2 regions of the Pseudoalteromonas sp. Angola-30 genome follow, and region 2 is predicted to be linked to the other one. Evidence: riboswitches for the same ligand, from Rfam matches in the RefSeq annotation. Region 2 holds a riboswitch; the other holds the start of a gene.

Region 1 (12,305 bases), on a different contig from region 2:
GTAATTGAAGGCCCGTGGCTTATTATCAAGCATTTATATATTGAAAGGCGCATGACACCGCTTAATTTATTTTTAGAAAACGCCAGCGAAGAAAGTGCTGCCGATGCAATAGAAGAGTACGGCCAAGCACTTAAAGAAATGATTGCGGTAAATATATTCCCAGGCGACATGCTGCTTAAAAACTTTGGGGTAAGCAAACACAAGCGCATTATTTTTTACGATTACGATGAGGTTCAATACCTAACAGATATGAACTTTAGGGCCTTACCTCAGGCCAAAAGCTATGATGATTACTTAACTGATGAACAAAGCTACTCGGTTGCGCCGCAAGATGTTTTTCCTGAGCAACTTTGTACCTTTGTTATGCCAAACCCAAAGTACAAACAGTTTTTGCTCAGTACACACCCCGAGCTTGTTGATGTTAGTTTTTGGAAGCAAGCTCAGCAAAATATAAAAAAGGGTCATGTTAGTCACATATACCCATACCCGACAGCACAACGCTTTATTCATCACTGGTAAGCGTTAAAGGACACACAATGAACATAAGTAAAATAGATTTAAATTTGCTGGTTTACCTCGACACCCTATTACGAGAGTGTAACGTAACCCGCGCAGCTAACCAGTTAAGTATTACTCAACCAGCTATGAGTAACGGGCTTAAGCGTTTAAGAAACTTGTTTAACGACCCAATTTTGGTACGTACCAGTGAAGGTATGGTCCCCACAGAGCGTGCTATAGAGCTGCAACCGGTTATTCGCGGTATATTAATGACCCTAGAAGAAACTCTCGCACCTAATCGCGAATTTGAAGCCAGCCAAAGTAAACGTGTATTTAGAATAATGGCCAGTGACTATGCAGCCAGTACATTAGCGCCAAAGCTTTTAAGTAAACTTCATGAAGAAGCGCCCGATACAACCTTAGATATACTTACGCCTAGCGATGTAACGTTTCATGATGTTGAAAATGGTAAAGTGGATATGGCAATTAACCGCTTTGAAAACCTTCCGCAATCTTTTCATCATAAACGTATATGGAAAGACAGCTTTTGCTGCTTAGTAAAAGCCGACAACCCAATTATCGAAAACTTTAGCCTAGACAGCTATTTAAAAGCCCGCCACATATGGGTAAGTAAAACCGGCTTTGGGGTTGGCGTAGGAATGGACCCTAAAGATGTACAAAAGCTAGGTTGGGTAGATGAAGCACTTGCCCATTTTGGTAAACACCGAAATATTGCTACGTTTACCCGTAATTACCACGTAGCCATTCATTTAGCAAAAGAGCAAAATTTAGTGGCGACCTTACCTTCAAAGGCTGCCAATATTTACTTAGATGATGCAGGCCTTAAAATTTTAGAGCCTCCATTTCCTATACCGCCTTTTGAACTAGATATGATTTGGAGCCCTTTACTGCATCGCGATGCAAGTCATATATGGTTACGCCAAAAAGTAGCCGAAGTGGCGGATGAGCTTAAATAACCTTATTACAAAAGCTATGTAAAATTTGCGAGGTTATTTTATTTTAACTCGCCTTGCAGCTTGCTAAATAAAGAAATAATCAATAATTACAATGGTTTAAAAATTAAAATGGAATTGGAATGGCCTTTGCTTTAGTTACTATGAAACTTAAATTCATGTAAAGAGAGGTCATTATGAATACCCATCAAGGAACAGAAGCAACTCATATTACTGACATCATCCAAGTAATGAACAGTGGCATTGATTTTTATCAAAAAGCGCAAGAGAAAGTTGAAGACCCAGCCATTGGCGCATTATTTCAACGCATGATTGACGCACGAAAAGTAAGTGTTGAGCGCTTACAACCTTATGCAGTTAACGAAAAAGGTGAGCGTGAAGACGGCTCTTCTTTTGCTGTAGAAGCACGCAGAGCTTACACAGCCCTACTCACTTCGTTTAGTTCTCATAACGATAAAACATACGTTAAAGAGCTTGAAGAGGTAGAAGATAAAACACTTGAAGAAATTAAAGCAGCGATGGATAAACCACAGCCAGCCGACTGTGAAGCAGCCTTAGCGAAAACCTTGCTAACGATGCAAAGCTGCCACACCGAAATGAGCCGTATGCAAAAGCATTAGGTCTCAAAATGGCTTAGTTATGTTGTAACTAAGCCATTTTAAATTTAATTTTCTAAGGTCATAGCTAGAGCCGCGTATTGTCTAAACCAAGTGGGACTAGCTACTGCATGTCTCATAATATTATTAGAACGACTTATAATTGAAGGCTCAAATTTAGATAATTCACGCCAGTCATAAGAAAATGCAATTTGTTCACCTTTTTGACTTATACCTTCGCCAGTTACAAATTGTGGTATAGGTCCTGGGCCAATAGCAATCCGTTCAACGGCAGTTTTTGCTAAGCACTTCATGATATCTAAGTTGTTAAAATACTCTTCTCGCTCTGCAACAACAAAAAAACCGACATCAATATGCCCATGATTAATATCTTCATATCTTTCATGTGATTCTCCGCGTCTGTCCCAGTTATAGTTCCAAGTGCAGGTACCATCATTATGGTATTCTAGGTTATCTGTGAAAAAATCTATAATACTCATTATTTTGGGTTTATAAAAATCAGGCCTATCACTCCATTTGTCTAAGTATAACATCGCCGTTGCCATGGTCAGATTATGGTTATGTGCTAAAGGATTACTATACAATCCAGAATCACCATAATTATCATTATAAAGGTTTACATAATAAAAACTCCCTTTGATCGCTGGGTTTTTACTTATGCTGTATGAGCTTTCATGACTATCTACAATTTTCTGGGCACTTGATGTATAAAAATCAGCAAAAGTGAAGTAATCTGTTAAATTTTCAGATCTAATAGTATCGACTATACGCATAATACCATTCAAAATCATACCATCTGTTAATACAGTTATACTTGAATCATTAAGTGACCTCTCCCACCCTGGTGCAATTTTATCTCGTTCATTTAAAAAAAGTTTAGGAGCCCGTTTATAACTGTTTGTTGGAGAGAAACTATTTCTATTTCGAGTCATATCCGTATCACTAAGCATTTTATTCGCTAGTTCAATAGCCAAATCTAAATACTCGATCTTATTAGTTACACTGTAAAAATGTAGGTAAGTTCGTAACCAGTAATAGCCATTCCAAGCATACTCATTGCCTGTATTTGATGTCTTGTTTATCATTGGGTTACCTGGATATTTAGTAGATATCATATCCGCTAAATCTGAAATATTATCTACATCAGAGACGTTAGGATTAGGAACTTCTAAACCGCTTATTAAATCAGCAGGTGTAATATTGTGAAATTCAAAAAATGAGTCTTCCTTTGCGGAAATTAACTGTGGCTCACCTGTGGCACTTACCCCAAAATTGCGGCTATTCTCAAAGTTATTCAGATCTATCAACCCTAGGCCCTGAAGAGAACCTTCGGAAAACTTATTAGACCTTCTAAATAGCCAATTAAATGATACATCTGTAGGGTCAATAAAGTCTTTTTTAACTGAAAAACTTTTTAGCCCATCGGAAGCGATTAACTCTCCATTTTTTACAGTAATTTCTAGAAAACGTGTTTGATAGAAGTTTAGTTTATTCCAAATACCGGGATACTTATCACCAAGCTTGATTTGTACACTTGACTGATTAAATAATACAAATTCTTTTGTATCAGAGTTAGAAAGTAGATAGGTTTTCTTCGATGGGTCACTAGGAGTTTCACCAAGCCACACTACTATTTTAAACGGGCCAGTAGGTTGCCAAGCATCAAAACTAGCAAAACTGTTGGCGCCATTGAACTTTATAGCAGTATCTGCTGAAACAATTTTAATATTAAACGAAAATATTAATAAAAGGGTAAGTAGTAATTTGATCTTCATCATACTCATACGATCTCCAATGAGATGGCATGACGCTTTACTGCATACAATTTATTGTATGAGGCGATCCCGCTATCATAGGCTAAGCCCTTAGACCGGAGATTTTGCGTCTTCACCTTTCAGTGAATTTGCCGAAATTAATGTTAATAAATTTTATTCTTCATGTTCGAAAAACAATCAGAACACGGCGGATTCTAATCCTTTAGTACTCCGTGTCAAGCATAAAAAGCAATAAATTATTAGTAAAAAATCAATATACTTCTAAATTAGTAAGTTACAAAAAAAGGGCCTTACGGCCCTTTGAACTTAAATAACATAAGGGAGTGTTATTTATTAAAAACGGTATTCTGCGCCTACATAGTAATAAGCACCATTAAAGCCAAATGGCGCTGAACGGCGAGAGTATTCAAATACCCCATCGCTGCTTACAATCGTATTGCCATTTGAATCTACAATTGTGCCCGAGCGTGAGTTACCAATGGTGTTTTTATCTGGGTACACGTCAAATAAGTTATTTGCACCAATATTTACAGATAAATCTTCAGTCACGAAGTAATTAACTTTAACGTCAGTTAAAATTTCTGCACCGTAGGTTTGGCGTCCGCCATCTTCTACTGTGTATTCACCAAAGCGGTTAAGTGAAAGGTTTACAGTCCAATCACCACGCTGGTAAAGCGCACTTAAGTTGATGCGATCTTCTGGTTGCCACTCTTCAATAATTGAAATTTCTTGATCAGAGAAAACATCTTCAACCGGCACGGTTTCAAGCCCTGAGCCCGATGGCGTAAATAACGATACCACCTCAGTTTCAGTAAAGTTAGCTGCTAAAGTAAAATCAAGCGTGCCACCTAATCCCTCGGTATTCCAAGTAGCTACAAAATCAATACCCGAAGTTTCGGTATCTGCACCATTTAAGAAAAACTGCCCTGCACCTGCACCTGAGCTGATTAATGCAGCATCTAGGCTTGAAGAAAGCCCTTTACCTAAACGGTTACTAATTACTATGCGGTCGTCAATATCAATTGAGTAGTAATCCACAGTAACATTAATGTTATCCGTTACGTTGTAGACAATACCTAAGCTGCGGTTTTGCGATTTTTCTTCTTTAAGTTTTGGAATACCTAAACTTTGTGCAAGGGTTGAATCGTTTCTGAATGTACCTACTTCTTCAGCAACTAATGAGCCGTCTTCAGCCACAACAAATTGTGTGCTGATATTGTTAAAATACAATTGCTGCATTGATGGCGCTCTAAAGCCTGAGCTTAATGCACCACGCAGTGACACATCATCAGTAATTGCCCAGTTACCCGCAAGCTTAAAGTTTACTGTGTCGCCAAAGCCTTTGTAATTATCGTAACGCAGTGCGCCTGATAAAATGACATCTTCAATTAGGTAGGTTTCTGCATCAAGGTAAAACGAAATTACATCGCGTGACTCATCAACCGATGATGCCGGCGAAGAACCACCAAAACCTTGCGTACCGCCAGAGGCATCTTCAGAGCCTACACCGCCACTTAAACCACTATAAATACTTACCCCATCAAGGGTGTCGTAATCACGATAAGCATATTCGCTGCCCTCTAAAATACGGTATTCATCGGTACGTATTTCTGCACCCATAGCCAGCGAGTAGTCATCAAAGTTTTGCGTAAAATCTATATTAATGGTTTGCAGTGATAACTCCATGCCATAGGCATAGGCTTCACGTGGAATAGTACTGCGAATATCAGCGGCACTTAAACCTTGCTCGTATCGTAAAAAGTTAGCGTACGAGGCATTAATTGTGTCACTTGTTGTGTAATCAATACTGTTTTCACCGTAGGTGTACGATACATCTAAACTTGCATCGTTATCAAAGTCGGTTTTGTAACCAAAGTTGTAAGAAATATCATCAATTGTAGTATTGATTTTAGGTAAAAAGCCTAACGGGATAGTTGCGTCGTTGTCTTGTAAAACAGGGTTACCGCCCGCATTTGCATTATGACGGAAAAACGCGGCTGATTCGTTATCGCGCGTTGAATAAGTAATAAAACCATACAGCTCGCCATCACCTAACTCATACCCTGTATTAACGGTTAAGCCAAATTGTTGTGAGTCGGCATCGCCAATACGAAAAGTGTCTCTGTCGGCGGTCAATTCACGCGGATCGCCTGCCAGTAAAGTACCGTCGCTAAGCTCTGTACACCCATAAAACTGACACGAGCCGTGTAAACCAGCGCGGTTAGTAGGCGAGCGGTCGCGGTAATTAAGTGTTGCATTTAAGTAGCCGCTATCACCTAGGGCAAACCCTTTATTAAAATCAACGTTTACTGTTTCGCCATCACCCTCTGAGTATTGGCCGTAATTAACCGCTGCTTTGCCGCCTTCGCTGCCATCTTTTAGTACAATATTAATTACACCGGCAATTGCATCTGAGCCGTATTGCGCTGCTGCGCCGTCTCGTAAAACTTCTATACGTTTAATAGCTGAGGCTGGAATAGCATTCATATCGGTACCTGCGGTACCACGCCCTACTGAGGTATTGATATGAATAATACTTGCCTGATGGCGGCGCTTACCATTAATAAGCACAAGTGTTTGGTCAGGCCCTAAACCACGCAGTGTTGCAGGTCGTAAGGCATCAGTGCCGTCACTGATTGACGAGCTTGAAAAGTTAAATGAAGGTGCAATAGATTGCAACATACGGCCAACTTCGGTTTGGCCTGTGTTTTCAAGTGCTTCAGCACTTAAAATATCAACGGGTACGGGTAAATCTTCTACTGAGCGCCCTGCTACGCGGCTACCTACAATAGCAATTTTTTCTATTTTCTCTTGTGCAACATCCTCTGCTGCATTCACACCGTGTGAATTTGCTGCAAGCAATGCTGGTAATACAGCTGCACTAACCCCTGAAAGCTTCATCATGTTGTTATCTTTCCTATTGATTTGTTTGAGTTTTATACTCAGTAAACCATTTTGGTCAACAACCGCATCGAGCTCAGTCCCACTTAATAATGCTTGCAGTGCATCTAATTGGGTATAAAAACCATAAACCGAATTTGCTTGGTAATTTTTTGCCAACTCATAAGAAAACACCACGGTTTGCTCTGTTTGTTTAGCAAATTCTATTAAGGCTTTGTCTGCTCGCTGCGCTTGTATATCAAATTGCACCATTTGCCCAGTGGTCTGTGTTGCCCCTTGCACACTCAAGCTAAAAATAGCCGGAGCAAGTACACTTAAACCACTAAATAAATGCGTTTGGTTACTGCGCAATTTATATAAACAGCTGACAAACAAAATTCCTCTATAGTTTTTTATCTTTTTTTTAAACTTTTTTTTACTAATAACATTTAAAGATGCAACTTCACCTAACATTTGTTTGATATGCATAACATTTCTTATGATTTAGTTTGCTGTGTTAGGCTCACCATATGTTCACCTAAACGCTCATGCTCAATTGCAAAGTTAGTCTGTAAACTCTCAAGTAGCCCCTCAACATCGCCAGCTTTAAAAACACCCGCCACTTTTATATTGGCAAGCTCATCGCTTGAAAGCTCAAAACGCGTAGAGGTGTAACGGCTCACTTCATTTAATGCATCGCTTAAATGCTCACCATTAAAAATTAACATGCCATTTTGCCACGCTAAATCACGCTGTACGTCATCCATAGAAAGCTGCGTGATAGGTTTAGTAATACTTTGCTCTATAATTGCTTTTTCACCAGAGATAACAATATTGGCATTGATTTTACGTACTTTTTTAGCGTTATTATCAGCCAGTTGGTAGTCTTTAAAATCGTTGGCACTTACAGCAACACTTGGGTCGGTGATCATCACTTTACCTTCGGTTACAACCAGCTCTAAATCAGAAGAGGTATTGCGTTGTACATTAAATACAGTACCAAGTGCCGTAAAGCTCTTATCGCCAGCCATCACACTAAATGGGCGCGATGCATCTTTTGCTACATTAAAACGCCCTTCACCCTTGCTCAGTAGTAACTGACGACGCCCTTTGCTATAAGCTACCTCTAATAGGCTATTCGTGTTTAATTGCACTATGGTGCCGTCGGGTAAAACATACGTGGCTTGTTCGCCCACCTTCGTTGTATATATTTTGGTGTAATTTATTTTAGCCAGCTCTTCGTTGTAGCCGTTTTCAAGGTTAATTAATAAGTAACTACACACCATTAATGCTGCAAATAAGCTCGCGGCAATCGCACTAGAAAACGCCCATCTTTTTTTCTGGGGCTGTTTTACACTTCTATGCGGAAATAAACTGCTTAACTCGTTTAATACGGACAATTCATCCCATAGCTGCGCAAGTTCGTAGACGGCATCTTGATGGGCGGTGCTTTGCATCATCCAAAGCTTAAATTGCTCTTTTTCAATTTCGCTTAAGCCCCTATCAATTGCGCTGATCCATTGGCAGGCTTTTTCTAAAATTAAATCTTTTGATGTAAATTGATGAACATTACTCATTTTGCTGCCCTCTCAATTGATAGAGCCGAATTACAAGCAGAATTATGCGCCGCAGATTGGTTATGATTTTGTTCATGTTCTTTCATGTATAACATGGTTTGTAATAAACCTTTGGCAATGTGTTTTTCTACTGTGCTTTCACTTAATTGCATGTGCTGGGCGATTTCTTTTTGGCTCATACCGTACACTTTTTTAAATATAAAACATTTACGGATAGAAGAATTTAGTTGATCCGTTGCTCTGCAAAAAAGTAAAAAACGCTCTTTTGAGGTGTATTCATCCTCAAGTTGTGAGGATTTAAGCAGCGGGGGTAATTCTGCGTCGTGCTCTAACGAGTCATTAAACTTGTTATCCCACTTGGCTATATGATTAAGCGCTAAGTGCTTTGCAGTTTTAAGCATGTAACTGCGTCTAAACTGAATATCTTGTTTTAAATCAGCTTCGTAGCTTTTAATAAAGGTTTCTTGCACAATGTCTTCTACGTCATCGGGCTGTACAATACGCGACACAAAGCGTTTTAACTGCTTAGTGATATCAACAAACGTTGATGTCATATTTACTTTGGTAGTCATCCTTAACATAGGCCTATTGTTATTTTTATTACCGATAGATTACGAGTTTTTGGCATAAAAACAAGCGCAAATGTTAATTTAGCGTTGTTTAGGTGGGTTTTGAGTAAACAGGAGATCAAATGAGTAAATTATTAGATTACATAAGGCTCAGTTTTTTTGCAGCAGGTTTACTATTAGGGGTACAAATACCAGCCTTTGTAAGCGACTTTGGGCACGCTTTAGATGCACATTTAATTGAAGCGAATAACGCACTAGCCCCGTTTAAAAAAGATGCTCAAAACTACTTTAACAACGATTTAAACAAGTTAATTGCCCACTATGAAAATATTGGTGATGATATTGTTGGTAAAGGGGCGACCCATATTAAAAGCCTCAATAATCGCCAGCACTCTTTACAAGTGGCAGTTAATAACTTTCACCAATCGCCCTATTTATTTACTTTAACCAGCGACTTTCTCACTATTAAAAAGCAAGTATGGCAACGCTTTGAAGGGCAAATAGTGTTAAAAAAAGACTCCATAATAGCAGCGCTTGTTAGCGCCATTATTATTGCTATTTTTGCTGAGTTTATTGGCTTTGTAACCTTATTCATTATTAAGCGCGGGTATTACCGCTTATTCATAGCTGGCAAATAAAGACTTCATAAACTCATAAAACACCTCGGTTTTACGGGTTGTTAAGCTATTTTGAGGCCGTAAAAACCACACCGGCGCGTCGCTTTGGGCCATTACATTGGGCATCACCTCTACTAAGTTTCCGGCACTTAGCTCGTCGTTAATCGCAATTTTAGATTTAATGGCTATGCCATGTCCGGCAAGGGCTGCTTGCGTCATGTTATCGGAATTAGAAATAGTAAAGCGCGTTTTGGCATTAAAGGTGTGTATTTTATTATTTTCATCATACAGTTTTAACTGCCTTTGCCAGGGTAAACACACCCAATAGTGCGTACTCAGTTCGCTTAGTGTACAAGGCATACCATGCTTTTTTATATAACTTGGCGCTGCACATAAAATACGGGAGTTGTTGACAATTTTGCGAGAAAGCAGGCCAGAATCGGTTAATTGCCCTACTCTAATTGCCACATCTTGTGCATCATCGACCACATTGACAAAATGATCAGTAATTAAAAAGTCGAGCTTTAGCTGCGGGTATTGGGTTTCAAACTCGGTCAACTTAGGCATAACATACTTTGAAAAAACCCACGGTGGCATAGTCACACGTAATAACCCACTCACCGAAGAGCTTCGTGCGCCAATGCTGTGCTCTGCATCGTGCAGAGCTTCTATAATAGCCCCTACGCGATGATAAAATAGCTCACCGGCGGGCGATAACCTTACTCGTCTGCTGTCTCTAAAAACTAACACGGTTGAAAGCTCACGCTCGAGCTTGCTTAGCCTGTGGCTTACTGTTGCCGGCGACAAACGTTGCTCACGCGCAGCTGCAAGCACCCCTTTATTTTCTACGACGGCAATAAATGTTTCTAGGTCACTTAAATTATACATACATTTGGCTAGGCAGTTTTTGGTGTTTAATATTTTCGAATGAAGCTTTCAGTTTTGCAATATATATTTAAATAACTAAAACACCCATAATCGCCATACAGTTATATTTGAGATTTAATAATGAGTTTAAAAGCACAGATTGATGCCTATAACGTGCAAAAAGAAGCGAAGCTACCTAGCGATGTATTAGCCCTTATGGCGCAGACAAATGAAGAGCTCATTGCTCAGCATATAAAAGATAATGCGCTACAGGTAGGCGCTAAAGTAAGCAATTTCAGTTTAAACAATCATAGCGCTGAGCAAGTTGAGCTCGCTGATTTATTAAATAATGGCCCGGTAATAATTAGCTTTTACCGTGGTAACTGGTGTCCATATTGTAATTTAGAGCTAAAAGCACTTAATGATCACTTACCCGAATTTAAAACGCACAATGCGCAGTTAGTTGCAATATCGCCACAATTACCCGACGAGACGTTATCTAGCGCACAAAAAAATGCCCTTGAATTCGATGTGCTTTCAGATATTAATAACAAGGTAGCCGAGCAATTTGGTTTACTGTTTACTTTAGATGAACGTATTGTGGCGCTTTATAGCCAGTTTGGTATTGATTTTGAAAAGTACTACGGCAATAAAAGTTATACATTACCCTTACCAGCAACCTATGTAATTAACCAAAAAGGCATAATTACGTATGCCTTTTTAAACGAAGACTATACCCTACGCGCAGAGCCTACTGATGTATTGGCAGCCCTTGAATCGGAGCAACACTAATGTCTATTTTAAAATCGTTAAAAACCTTTACCCTATCACTACTTGTTGGTACTAGCCTTGCCTCTGGCTACGCTATGGCTGAGGAGCCACAGGCACAAGTGAAACCTAAAGTACTTATTTTTGATGTAAACGAAACCTTGTTAGATTTAACCTCCATGCGCACCTCTATTGGTAAAGCGCTTGGCGGGCGTGAGGATTTATTACCGCTTTGGTTTTCGACCATGTTACATCATTCACTCGTTGATACTGTAAGTGGTAATTACCACGATTTTGGTCAAATTGGCGTTGCATCGCTGCGCATGGTTGCCAAAAATAACAACATAGCCATTACTAATGAACAAGCAAAAACAGCCATTGTCACCCCGCTTTTAACCCTACCTCCTCACAAAGATGTGAAAGAAGGACTGGCAAAACTCAAAGCACAGGGCTATAAGTTAGTAAGTCTGACAAATTCTTCAAACAAAGGCGTTAAAGCCCAGTTTGAGAGCGCTGGATTAATGTCGTTCTTTGATGCGCGTTACAGCATTGAAGATATTAAAATTTATAAACCAGACTTACGTGCCTATGAGTGGGTGCTGACAAAATTAAATGTAAAAGCAAATGAAGCAATGATGGTAGCGGCGCACGGTTGGGATGTAGCAGGAGCTAAAGAAGCCGGGTTACAAACAACCTTTATCGCCCGCCCAGGTAAAACACTTTACCCACTGGCAAAAAAACCAGACCACGTTGTGAAAGATTTACATGAATTAGCCGCTCTACTTAAATAAGCACTCCCAGCGCTAATTAATCAATACCCAAGCGGCCGATGTTAGGATGATATTGGCCGCTTTTTTATTAGGGCGTGTTGATTTTTGATAATTGAATTTGCAGCAGCGTGTTTGGTTTTTAGGCAAGGCAGAGCCTATCAAGTGTAGTTATTCCATATAAATAGGCGAAACGCCGGAGCAGTTATCGTGCCCACGAGGTTACAAACCTCACGCCGCGATTTAAACGCCCCTAGATTGAACAAATTTCAATCCGCAAAGTTCAACACGCCCTAATCAACCTTCTTAAAAACTGGCTTATAAACAAACCATTTAGCATTTTTATCTGCTAGCAATTTACTCCCCACAACGCTACTATTTAATGAATACGCAGTG
Region 2 (12,305 bases):
TTCATTTTTACCATAATGGCTAAAACCACGACGCTGTTGCTGTAAATAGTTATACAGTGGTTGCATGCTAGTGAGTACATCTGGCGCAAATACATATTTAGCAAGTATGTTCATTGCTTGTGTTTGGCGCTCAAGCGGTACGGGGGTAAAGGGTTTATCAGTATGCTGGTCGCCCACAACTGCGCGTTCAACATATACGCCACCTATTTGGCGAGAAACAATGCCCGCTTGCGAGCGGTATTGGCCAAATAAACTATTAGCTGAGGTAACCAGCTGTTGGTAAGACTCACCTTTTACTGTGGCTTTATCTTTTAGCTCAGTAAATAACGTATTAATTAGCGCCATACGGTCGGCGCCATAGGCTGCAGGGTTTGATGAAAGGTCGCCTATCATTACGCGTGGGTCTATATGGCGACCCGGTGCGCGCATGTCGTCGGCATCGTTACCAAAGGCAAGCGCATGCTCGCTAGAGCGCGCTAATATAGTATTTAGGCGTGCGCGCTCTGCGGCTTCATCTTCAAGTGCTGTGCTGTAGCCATAGTTTATAGCCCAGTCGTCATAAGGGCCTGGTTTGGTTTGAAAAATATCGCCTTGTTGCACACCAATGGGGGCTATGTTGGCCGGCGCATAATCCATCACTGAGCCTGTAACTATGCCTTGGGTTTTGGTTTTATCATGAACCTCTTTTTCATCCCACAAAATAGACGATTTCATATTGTGGTTTAAGCCTAGTGTATGGCCTACTTCATGAAGAATTAACTGAGTTAAACCTTGGCGAATCATTTCATTGTCATCAATGGAGGCACCTGTTGCTAAGCCTTTAGCAAGTAATAGGTTTTGTTGAATTTCATGGCCTAGTGAGCAATTTAAATCGCCACTTGTGTGCAAGCTTTCGCCGTGGCTCATTGTGCCTTGTGTGTAAAGCGTGTCATAAATCCATCGGTTTTTCATAAACACAAACTCAAGCATAATGTCTGAGCCAAGTATTTCACCGGTTAGCGGGTTGGCCAGAGCCGGCCCGTAACCACCAAATGGCGGTTTAGGTGATGATGTCCAACGTAATACGTTGTAGTTAATATCACCAGCATCCCAGGTTGCGTCATCGGGTTGTACTTTAACTTCTAGTGCGTTTTTAAAACCGGCTTTTTCAAAAGCGCTATTCCAAGTAAGTACGGCATCGCGTATTGTGTCGCGCCACTCTACTGGGGTGGTATTTTCTATCCACCAGGTAATTGGCTTTACTGGCTCAGAAAGCTCAGCACTAGGGTTTTTCTTTTGTAGGTCCCAGCGTTTAATAACATCTTCATATGGTGCCCAATCGGTCGAGGTCATTAGATCAAATTGATTGGTAAAATAGCCTATGCGCGCGTCATCTTTACGTGGTTTATAGTCGTTTTTTGGTAATGCAACAAAAGAGTGCTGCACCTTTACAGAGACATTGCGCGGGTCGCTTACTGCGTTTGTACCACGCACGGTGGGGCTGGCATTACTAAATACGTAGTCTACAACCACATCTAAGTTATTTGGGTAAGGACGCTGCTTAACAATACGCGACTTTTTGCTGTTTAATTTACCCACTTTAAAGCGTTTTTTAGCTTTTTTATCGGCAGGGTTTGGCGTTGGCGATACCTTGTGTAGCGCCTCACTTAAAAATAACTTGTTGACCTTAAAGGCTATTTTTCCTTGCTCTTCTTTTTCTATTTTAATGCTGGCTAAAACGGCTTCGCTAATATTGGCATTGCTTGCTTTGGCAATGGCACTGTTTTGATCAAATTTATAGCGAGGGGTTTTGCTAACTATATCTATGCGGTCAAAGTATTTTCTAAACTCAATAAGCTTGGTTTCTCTATAGGCACCGCGATAATGCCCAGCATCAGTGACACCGTCGACTGTATGGGCAAAGTATACAAAAGGGGTATTAAGCTGCGATTCGGTGATCACCATTAAGTGCTCACCGGTTTTTGGGTCTTGGTATAAATTAAAAATACCTGAAAATTCGGTTTGTCCTTCGACCATTTCGCTTAGGGTTTGTGGTTTTTTGTCTTCTTTTTTATCGCTAGCCAATGCGTGGCCGCTAAGCGCTACACTAAGTGTTAGCGCAAGGGTTGTTAATTTCATTGTAATAATCTTTTTCGCTGCTATTTATTTAGTGTGACTGTACGTAAATTAAAATTTGTTCGCACATCTTCTCGATGAAATAATAGCCTAAAGCTGTAATTTATTGATTTTAAATAGTAAAAGTTTGTAACAAAATATAATAAATGCGATGAATAGCAGGTGTTTGTTAACGGGTACACAGCTATATTTAGTTCTCAATTTGATTTGTAACAGTTGCTTACAAATGTCAGGTTAATGTTTTATTGCGCTCTGTTATTATAGTGTTAGTAGAAATATGAGGTAATTAGGATATGCAATCAAATTCACTGAGATGGGTGTTCCCATTTGTAGCATTAGCCATTGGTGTAGTGGGCTTTATGGGAATAAACGCTATTGCACAAGAAGATCAAAGTAAAACAGCAATAGATACACGCCCCACCGTGCAAGTTGAGCCTGTAGAAGCTAATAATCATCAAGTAATAATAAACAGCTATGGCGAAATAAAACCATTAGAAAATACGCAGTTGGCGGCGCAGGTGTCGGGCGAAGTAATTAGCTGGCACCCTAACTTTGTAGCGGGTGGCGTGGTTTCTCGTGGCGATACACTTATTAGCATTGAAAAAGACAACTACGAAGCAGCCGTATTGGTAGCCGAAGCCGATTTAGCGCGTGCAAAAGCGGCCTTAATTGAAGAGCAAGCGCAGGCAAAAGTAGCCGAAGACGAAGCAAAGCGTTTTCCGAGTAAGGCACGTACCGACTTGTTTTTACGTAAACCGCAGGTGCTAAGCGCCCAAGCAGCGGTTAAATCGGCGCAAGCCGCATTAAAAAGAGCGCAACGCGATTTAGAAAACTGCGATATAAAAGCACCTTACGATGCGCTTGTTATAAGCCGCAATGTGGGGGTAGGCCAGTTTGTGGCTATGGGCGCACAAGTGGCCGATTTAAATAATATAGAAACAGCAGAGGTTATTATTCCTATTGCTGGTTTTGATAGCGTATTTTTACCGGAGCGAATTAAGGGCATTAAGGCCACTATTATTCAAAAAGGTTTAAACAGTTTTACACGTGAAGGCGTGATTGACCGCGACCTAGGTATTGTAGATAACGCGACGCGTATGAGCAGCTTAGTGGTACGTATTGAAGACCCATACGGCTTAAAAACACAGCAACCGGCTATTAAATTTGGCAGCTACGTGCAGGTTAATTTTGCAGGCGCCATGCTTAATAATATTTACCGTTTGCCGCAATCATTAGTTAATAACCAAACGGTGTGGATAGTTAACGAAAACCAAGAGCTTGAACCGCGCAAAGTAACCGTAGTGAGAGAAGAAGGCGAGTACTTTTATATTAGCAGCGGACTTAACGCCGATGATAAGTTGGTTACCACGTTACCTGAGTACCCACAAAAAGGCATGCAGGTTAAAGTGGCTGGCATGGGCGAGCCAAGTAACGCTAATACAAACACCGAAAGTAGCGCTGATGCGCAACAGTTGTAAGGTGTAAATTAATGAGCGAATCAATTGAAAAAAAACAAACAGGGTTAATAGCTTATTTTGCTAAAAACTCTGTTGCAGCCAACCTAATGATGGTTTTTATCATCATCATGGGGATTATTAGCTACTTAACCATTCAGCGCCAAATGTTTCCTAATGTAGAAATTAACTACATTAATGTTGAGGCAAATTACCCCGGTGCCTCACCACAAGAAATTGAAGAAAGCATTCTTATAAAAATTGAAGAATCACTAAAGGATGTGACCGAAATTAAAAAGGGCGTGTACCGCGCCTTTAGAAATGGCGGTAGAGCAAGCCTTGAAATTAACACCGATGCAGAGCTTACCGATGTACTTGATAAGGTCAAGCTGCGTGTTGATGGTATTGCAACCTTTCCTGCGGGTATGGAACCGGTCACCATAAGTCAGATTGAGTTTAGGCAAGATGTTATAGGGATGACCTTAGTTGCCGATTTGCCGCTGACAGAACTCAAACCAATTGCCAATCAAATTGAAGATGAGCTATTACAGCTATCAAACGTGTCGTTGGTAGAAAACGATGTGCCGCTTGATGAAATTGCCATTGAAATCGACCCAGACACTTTGCGCCAATACAACTTAACCCTAAGCGATGTAATGACCGCTGTGCGTAATTACTCTGCTAATTTTTCGGCAGGGCAACTAACAACAGATGCGGGGATTATTTCTGTTCGGGTTGAAAACCAGTATTACTCTGGCGATGAGTTTAGACAAATTCCGGTAAAAATAGGCGAATACGGCGCTAAAGTATTGCTTCAAGACATTGCTGTTATTAAAGACCAATTTACCGAAGGCGAGCGCTACTTTAAATTTAATGGCGAAAACGCAGTGTATATGTCGGTAAAGGCAACGCAAGATCAAAACATGATCCCCGTTGCCGATTCGGTTAAAGCATTTATTGAACAAAAAAATACCCAGCTGCCACCGGGCGTTAGGTTAGAGCCATTAATGGACATGACGTACTACCTAAATGCGCGCCTTGATATGATGAAAGCTAACTTGTTTCAAGGGGCAATATTAGTCGCTATTATGCTTTCGTTATTCTTGCGCTTTAAGTTAGCGCTTTGGGTAATGATTGGCTTACCAGTGTGCTTTTTAGGCGCCATGATGCTAATGCCTTTATTTGGTATAAGCATTAATATTATTTCGTTGTTTGCTTTTATTATGGTGCTCGGGATTGTAGTAGATGACGCCATAGTAATAGGTGAGGCCGCCTATACTGAGGTTGAAAAAAGCGGAGGCGGAGTTGAAAACGTCGTCCGTGGTGCTAACCGTGTAGCAACCCCTGCTACATTTGGCGTACTAACAACCATTGCGGTGTTTGCCCCGTTTACACTTTCAAGCGGGCCAGAAAGCGCCTTCTTTTACGGTATTGCCGTAGTAGTTATGCTGTGTTTAGTATTTAGCTTAGTTGAATCAAAACTTATTTTACCGGCGCACATTGCCCACACGCACTTTTCACCTATTAAAAAAGGGGGCTGGCGCGATAGGTTTAATACCCGTTTTTTTGGCTTTGTAAATGGCCCTTATAAGCGTTTTATATCGCGTTGTGTAGATTGGCGTTGGACAGTATTGTTTGGCTTTATTGCTATGTTTTTTATCAGCATTGCGCTGATCACATCAAATAAAGTACGCACTGTACCTACTCCTAAAGTGCCGCATGATTTTCCGCAAATTCAAATAGAAATGAATGACAATGTGTCTGATTTACAAACTATTGCAGCTATTCGTGAAGTAGAAGCCATGGTGTTAAGAGTTGATGAAGAAACAGAGCGTGAATTTGGCCAAAAAATAATTCGTGATGTACTGGTATTTAACCAAGGCAGAACGGAGTCTCAGTTACTTGCGCCGTTGGTTGATGAAGACTTACGCCCTTATAACGCGTTTGAACTTTCGCGCCGCTGGCGAGAAGCCATGCCAACCATTGCCGGTATTAAATCACTCACTATTGAAGATGATGTTGGCGGCGGTGGCGGCACTGGCGAAGGCGAATTTGGTTATTTACTGTTTGGCTCTGATATAGAAACGCTTAATGCGGCAGGGCGTCGTTTTATTCAGCTATTGCAGCAACAAAAAGGCTTGTTTGATATAAGTTCAACCATTGACCCTGCTAGCAAAGAAGTGCAAATGAGCTTAAAACCTGTAGCTTACGATTTAGGGCTCGACCTTGCTAACATTGCAAATCAAGTAGGGGCTAGTTTTTATGGTGGCGAAGCACAGCGTGTAATACGTAACGGCGAAGAAGTAAGAGTAATGGTACGTTACCCTAAACTGACTCGCGAAGCGTTTTCATCGCTAAAACACACTGTAGTTACTACACCGCAAGGGCGTGAAGTACTTTTAGGTGATGTGGTTGAATTAACCGAAACGCCGGGTATTAGCTATATTCGCCGTGAGGGCGGTTATCGTACTGTTTATGTGTACGGCAGTATTGATGAAGAAGCTATAGAGCCAGGCGAAGTGGTTTCGCAAGTAAAAGAAAACTTACTGCCGCAACTTAAAGAAGAATACCCAAGTGTTAAATCAGAGCTAGGTGGCGCAATAGAAGAGCAACAAGCGCAAGCTAATGAGCAGCTGCTGTTTTTTGTAGGCGGCATGATTTTAGTTTATATATTGCTTGCTGTACCACTTAAAAGTTATGCCCAGCCGCTTATTGTTATGTCGGTTATTCCGTTTAGTTTAACGGGGGCTATTTGGGGGCACTTTTGGTTTGATTTAGACATTAGCTTAATGTCGGGCTTTGGTTTAATAGCCGCGGCCGGCGTAGTAATAAACGACTCGCTGGTAATGACCGACTACGTAAACCAAGTACGCCGAGAGGGTGTAAGTGTTAAAAACGCGGTAATAGAAGCCGGTTGTGCACGCTTTAGGGCAATATTATTAACCTCTATTACAACCTTTGCAGGGGTTCTGCCCATAATGTTTGAAACCAGTTTACAAGCTAAATTTGTAATCCCTATGGCAGTAGCGCTAGGCTTTGCGGTAATGTTTGCAACACTAATCACCCTTATATTGGTGCCGTGCTTGTACATTATTTTAGGCGATATTGGCGGCGTGTTTAAAATGGCTTTTCGAAAAGTATTTAGGCGAAAAGCCCCTATAAACCAAACCTCTTAAACTATTAAAAGCCAACTTTAACAAGTTGGCTTTTTAGTTATTTAGGGTTATATAAAAATCTCGGTTACATTCTTTTGTTTGAATAAGCTTTGCGCACGTTTTATAATCACTTTTTTCTGTTGGCAAATTAGTCGAAAGGCTAAGACGCAAAGTTTCCGGTCTAAGGTGTAAACTACGATAGCGGGGCTGCTGCATAATTTTTATACGGTATTGCTTGCCCTCAGTGTCGTTTTTGTGTATCCATATGATATGGATAAAATTTTGTGACTCTTAAGGTGTTACTGTGTTTATGCATACGTCGTTGGCCTGTGGAAAATGGTCAACTATAGGTTGTTTAAACCATCATACTCAATTATTCATTGGGGATGTGGTTAGTGTAACCTTTTCAGACATGCAAGGAGTGCTTGTTGATTTATCGTTTGATTATAAAATTACCTCTTTAGAACAAGGTGAGCCTCATGCTTGGCCACGCTTAGTTGCTGAGTATATAAACGTGCATGTGCCCCTGGTAAGTGCAGGTAGAATGACCAAGCAAGGGTTGGTTGTTGGCTATCGAGATAACGAAATATTTGCCCTAGAAAGTAGCGGTATTAATAAGGCAAAGGTTGATTTTCATTGCATTGCAAAGTGCGATACCCCCGCTAAGTGCACCAACCAAGCATATGATTTTGTATACCCTAATGGGGGCGAGCAATACAACGCGGGTACTCGCGTGCTGCAGCCTAAAACCGGTTATATATACCAATGTAAGGCATGGCCATTTAGCCAATTTTGCAGAACCAATAATGATAAAGACCCAAGCTTTGAACCTGGTATCGGAAAAAGCTGGGCAATGGCCTGGACTAAGGTCTCTTAACGCTTTTAAAATAAAAACCATCTTCCCATGGGTGTAATGACAAGAATAAAATTGCAGTAATTTTAAAATTTGGACTTATACCTCAAGCCCACTCTCTATGAGTGGGCTTTTTTATTTTTATGATAAACTGCCTGCATTGTTATTTTTTATACGGTTTTGTTGTGTCTTTAAGTGAATTTTCTTCTCAATCATTAGCTCGTTTTCCTGTTGCTAAAAAGCAACCTCATCAATTAACTATGCACAATAAAACGCGCACCGATAACTACTACTGGATGCGCGATGATGAGCGCGAAAACCCAGAAATACTCGCCCATTTAGCGGCCGAAAATACATACTGCGATGAGCAACTAGCCGCAATAAAGCCACTTCAAAACAGTATTTTTGAAGAACTAAAAGGGCGCATCGTAAAAGATGACAACACGGTGCCGGTTAAAGATGGCAAGTACTGGTATCACTCAGAGGTACGTGGTGACGATGAGTATTCGCGCCATTACAGAAGCACAAGTATTAACACCGATAACAAGCAGTTACTACTTGATGTAAATGTTTTAGCCCAAAACCATGAATTTTATGAACTAGGTGAAGTAGCGCTAAGCCCATGCGAGCAATTAATGGCCTACAGTGAAGATACCGAAGGGCGTAGAATTTACAGTGTACATTTTAAAAACTTGCAAACCGGTGAAATGCTCAGCGATGTTTTAGAAAATACCGAAGGGCAAATTGTTTGGGCTAACGACAATAAAACCGTATTTTACGTTAAAAAAGACTTACAAACGTTACTGGGTTTTCAGGTGTTTAGGCACGAGTTAGGCACAGCGCAAAGCCAAGATGTCATGGTGTACGAAGAGCACGATAAAAGCTTTTTTATGGGCTTGGGTAAAAGCCGCGATGAGAGCTTAATTATTATTGATTTAGCCACCACCGAAACAAATGATACGTGGGTGCTTGATGCCAATAACCCGCAAGGAGAGTTTTACCCCTTGCTGCCGCGTGAGGAAGGACATGAGTTTGATATTGATAAACATGGCGACACTTTCTATATAGTAACCAACTGGCAAGCTAAAAACTTTAGACTGATGACGGCAACAAGCGAAACAATCGCAGATAAAACGCAGTGGCAAGAGCACACCGCGCACCGCGAGCATGTGTTGTTGGAAGGCGTAGAAATATTTGATGACTTCTTAGTATTAACTGAGCGCGAACAAGGCCAAGCTCGCTTTGTTGTGATTAATAAAACCCAAGCACGCATGGCGCTTGAATTTAGCGACCCGTGCTACTATGCCGCTGTAGCGATGAACCCCGAGCCCCAGGCGCGATCGGTCCGTATTTATTATTCAAGTCTCACCACGCCAGGAACGTTGTATAATGTTGATTTAGCCTCGGGTGAAAAAACATTACTTAAACAGCAGCAAGTACTGGGTGGGTTTAATAGTGCACTTTATGCCTCTGAGCGCTTACTTGTGACAGCACGCGATGGCGTGCAAGTACCTGTTTCTTTAGTTTATAGAAAAGACACCTTTACCAAGGATGGCACTAACCCGCTGTTTCAATACGGCTATGGCGCATATGGTTACACGATAGATCCTAGTTTCTCGAGTACTTCATTGAGTTTGCTAGACCGCGGATTTGTGTATGCAATTGCACATGTTAGAGGCTCCGAAATGCTAGGACGCCACTGGTACGAGCAAGGTAAAAAAGAGCATAAACAAAATAGTTTTAACGACTTTATTGATATTACAAAGGCTCTTGTTGAGCAAGGCTACGGTGATAAAAACAAAGTGTTTGCCTCTGGCGGTAGCGCGGGTGGCTTGTTGATGGGGGCTGTTTTAAACCAAGCGCCAGCGCTTTATTTAGGTGTAGGGTGCCATGTGCCATTTTTAGATGTGTTAACCACCATGTTAGATGAAAGTATTCCACTTACCACTAACGAGTATGATGAATGGGGCAACCCAAACGATGAATATTTTTATGATGTTATAGCTAAGTACTCACCATACGATAATATCAGCGCCAAAGACTACCCGCATATTTTAGTGACCACAGGCCTGCACGACTCTCAAGTACAATATTGGGAGCCTATGAAATGGGTGGCGAAAATGCGAGAGCTAAAAACGGATAATAACATATTGGTTTTTAAAACGGATATGGATGCCGGCCATGGCGGCGCATCAGGCCGCTTTAAAAGTTTAGAGGAAAAAGCGCTCGAAATGGCCTTTTTTATTGCACTAATAAATTAGCTGCAAAATACGCAAAATGTATTAAGCTTTAATGAAGCACTGATAAATATAAGGTTATTTATGTTTGGAGCACACGGAGAGTTTCAGATTTGCTCTCAGCCACCCACTATGTATTTAAAGCTCTTTGGTAGTTTTAATAACGAAGGAATTAATTTACTAACCAATGGTGTGGTTAACGAATTAAGTATGCACCCCAAAGGCGCGGTAAAGTGTGTTGTGGTTAATTTAGAAGAATTTGAGTTAATAACTGTAGATAGCATGGACTCGTTAGAGGCGTACTTTGCCAGCGTAAAAGAGCGTGGCTACGAACGCGTAGATTACTTATATGCAAACATTATTGCTAAAAATATGTTCGAGAAGGTCTGGAGCAACAGCGATATTGAAGTTAACTTTTATAAAGACTCAGAAAGTTACCTACATCATCACCCAGACGATGAATACATTAAAACCTACTGGTAAATAGAATTACAAGCCCCTATGCTACGGGGCTTATAATGCTTTCTAGGCAGTTTTTGTACCTTCTTGATAAATTTAACGAGATATTGTTTTTAAGCTTAACTTTATAGTCGCCGCTATCTGTTGGCATAAGCTCCTTAATGGCATGTTTTCTAACAAGCGTGGAGCGGTGAATGCGTATAAAACCTTCAGGCTCTAGCTGTTGTTCAATGTTTTTCATTGTTTCACGATGTAAAACAGGGGCGCTGCTGCCATTAAAATGTAGTTCTACATAATTACCCGCGCCGTTTATCCATACAATATCGTTAATATCTATTAAACGTACTTTTCCTACATCTTTAACAACAATATGTGCAGCAATAGGTTGCTCGTTTTCATGTGCGGCTTTAAACAAGCGCTCGGCTTGTGTGGCTAGTGGGCATAAATGAATAAGCTTATCGAAGCATTTTTCAAGCCTTGAAGCGGTTGCATCGACTGTTAAAAAATCGACTGCGCCGACTTCAAACGCAAAATTAGCAAATTCAGCCGACCTAGCAATCACCACCACTTTCATTGTTTTAGCCAATTCAGTTAGGTGCACTATTTGAGTAGGATCATTTAAATTAGATAATTCGTAAAAAAGCACATTAAAACGAGAGGTATCTATTTGATCTAAACGCTGCTCGGGCAGTTGCGTTTGCGAATCAAAGTGACGGTGAGCTTGCACCTGCTGAGTTAAGAATGTTGCAAATTTGCTCGTGCTAACTCTAATTAGTGCATGAAAGTAAGTAATCATAAAAAATCCATCTCTAGAGTGTGTAGTTATAAAGACCGTGTATTTAATAAAAAATGTTAAAAAAATTTAATCTAATTTATAACAATCTGGGATAAGTACCTTCATCCCATATATCCTGCTGTTTGTACCTGACTAAATGCCTATTAAATAATGCGCATAGTGTCTTAAAATTATTCCACTTAATGTTGAAATGTTTGTAACCAACCAGTTACAAAAATAACATTTCAGGGACATTATAGTATGAAAAAAATAAATAACTTAGATAGTCGTACATTTAAAAAATCTTCATTGTCTTTAGCACTTAGTGCGACAGTGCTTGCTGGCTTTTCTTTTCAAGGTATAGCCGCAGAAGAAGACGAACTAGAAAAAATAGAACGCGTGCAAGTAACGGGTTCTCGTATTCGTTCAGCCGAGGCGATGTCATCTGCACCTATACAGGTTGTAAGTGGCGAGGCAATTGATGCATCGGGTTCTTTAAACATTCAAAACCTACTGCTAGAAAACCCAGCATTTGGCTCTCCAGCTATTAGCCGTACTAACTCTAACTTTTCAACGGCAAGCGCGGGTGTAGCTACTGTTGATTTGCGTAACTTAGGTTCAAACCGTACTTTAGTACTTGTGAATGGGCGTCGTTATGTATCGGGTGTACCTGGTAGCTCGGCAGTTGATTTAAATACCATTCCTAGCCAATTTATTGAGCGCGTGGAAATTATGACCGGTGGCGCATCATCAGTATATGGCTCTGATGCGGTTGCAGGTGTAGTTAACTTTGTATTAAAAGATGACTTTGAAGGCGTAGAGTTTGAAGGCCAATACGGCGAATCAAGCGAAGGCGATGATGAATCGCGCCAGTTTTCTTTTACCTCGGGTTTAACTACGGGTGATGGCAAAGGTCAAGCCATGTTCCACTTAGGCTACTCAGACCAAGGAGCTGTGTTTTCACGCGATCGTGAGCGCTCTGCAGTAGACCAATTTTCAGGTATTTATTTTGAAGATGATCCGGCGGCAAATCCGGGCTCTATTTTTGAAGCCGTTAATCCGTTTTTCTCATCATTTCCGCCACAAGGGCGTTTTGATGCAGGCGATACACGCTTTACTTACGATCCAAACAACAACTTACAAGACTCGTTTAGCACCAATGGCGGTGATGGTATAGATGCCAACGGCTTTAACCGAAGCGGCGTACGTACCATTGCTATACCAACAGAGCGCTACTTATTTGCCTCAAATGGTAGT

The links. Region 2 has a riboswitch for cyclic di-GMP ahead of PSH54_RS16180 (hypothetical protein). Riboswitches for the same ligand answer to the same signal wherever they lie in the genome.
Region 1: it holds a riboswitch for cyclic di-GMP, as region 2 does, so the genes downstream of both, PSH54_RS07595 (hypothetical protein) here and PSH54_RS16180 (hypothetical protein) in region 2, are expected to answer to the same signal.

The regions. Positions count from the first base shown of each region.
Region 1 covers NZ_JAQREI010000004.1:96,222-108,526, reverse strand. The annotation lists gene aceK (bifunctional isocitrate dehydrogenase kinase/phosphatase) at 1-519, shown strand, start outside; gene PSH54_RS07605 (LysR family transcriptional regulator) at 537-1,475, shown strand; gene PSH54_RS07600 (ferritin-like domain-containing protein) at 1,649-2,092, shown strand; gene PSH54_RS07595 (hypothetical protein) at 2,137-3,873, opposite strand; cyclic di-GMP riboswitch class I at 3,924-4,007, opposite strand; gene PSH54_RS07590 (TonB-dependent receptor plug domain-containing protein) at 4,198-7,233, opposite strand; gene PSH54_RS07585 (FecR family protein) at 7,242-8,321, opposite strand; gene PSH54_RS07580 (RNA polymerase sigma factor) at 8,318-8,893, opposite strand; gene PSH54_RS07575 (DUF2937 family protein) at 9,013-9,528, shown strand; gene PSH54_RS07570 (LysR family transcriptional regulator) at 9,508-10,395, opposite strand; gene PSH54_RS07565 (peroxiredoxin-like family protein) at 10,516-11,166, shown strand; gene PSH54_RS07560 (haloacid dehalogenase type II) at 11,166-11,933, shown strand.
Region 2 covers NZ_JAQREI010000015.1:54,616-66,920, reverse strand. The annotation lists gene PSH54_RS16195 (zinc-dependent metalloprotease) at 1-2,118, opposite strand, end outside; gene PSH54_RS16190 (efflux RND transporter periplasmic adaptor subunit) at 2,409-3,593, shown strand; gene PSH54_RS16185 (efflux RND transporter permease subunit) at 3,605-6,745, shown strand; cyclic di-GMP riboswitch class I at 6,857-6,939, shown strand; gene PSH54_RS16180 (hypothetical protein) at 7,035-7,601, shown strand; gene PSH54_RS16175 (S9 family peptidase) at 7,721-9,838, shown strand; gene PSH54_RS16170 (hypothetical protein) at 9,899-10,297, shown strand; gene PSH54_RS16165 (LytR/AlgR family response regulator transcription factor) at 10,314-11,069, opposite strand; gene PSH54_RS16160 (TonB-dependent receptor domain-containing protein) at 11,310-12,305, shown strand, end outside.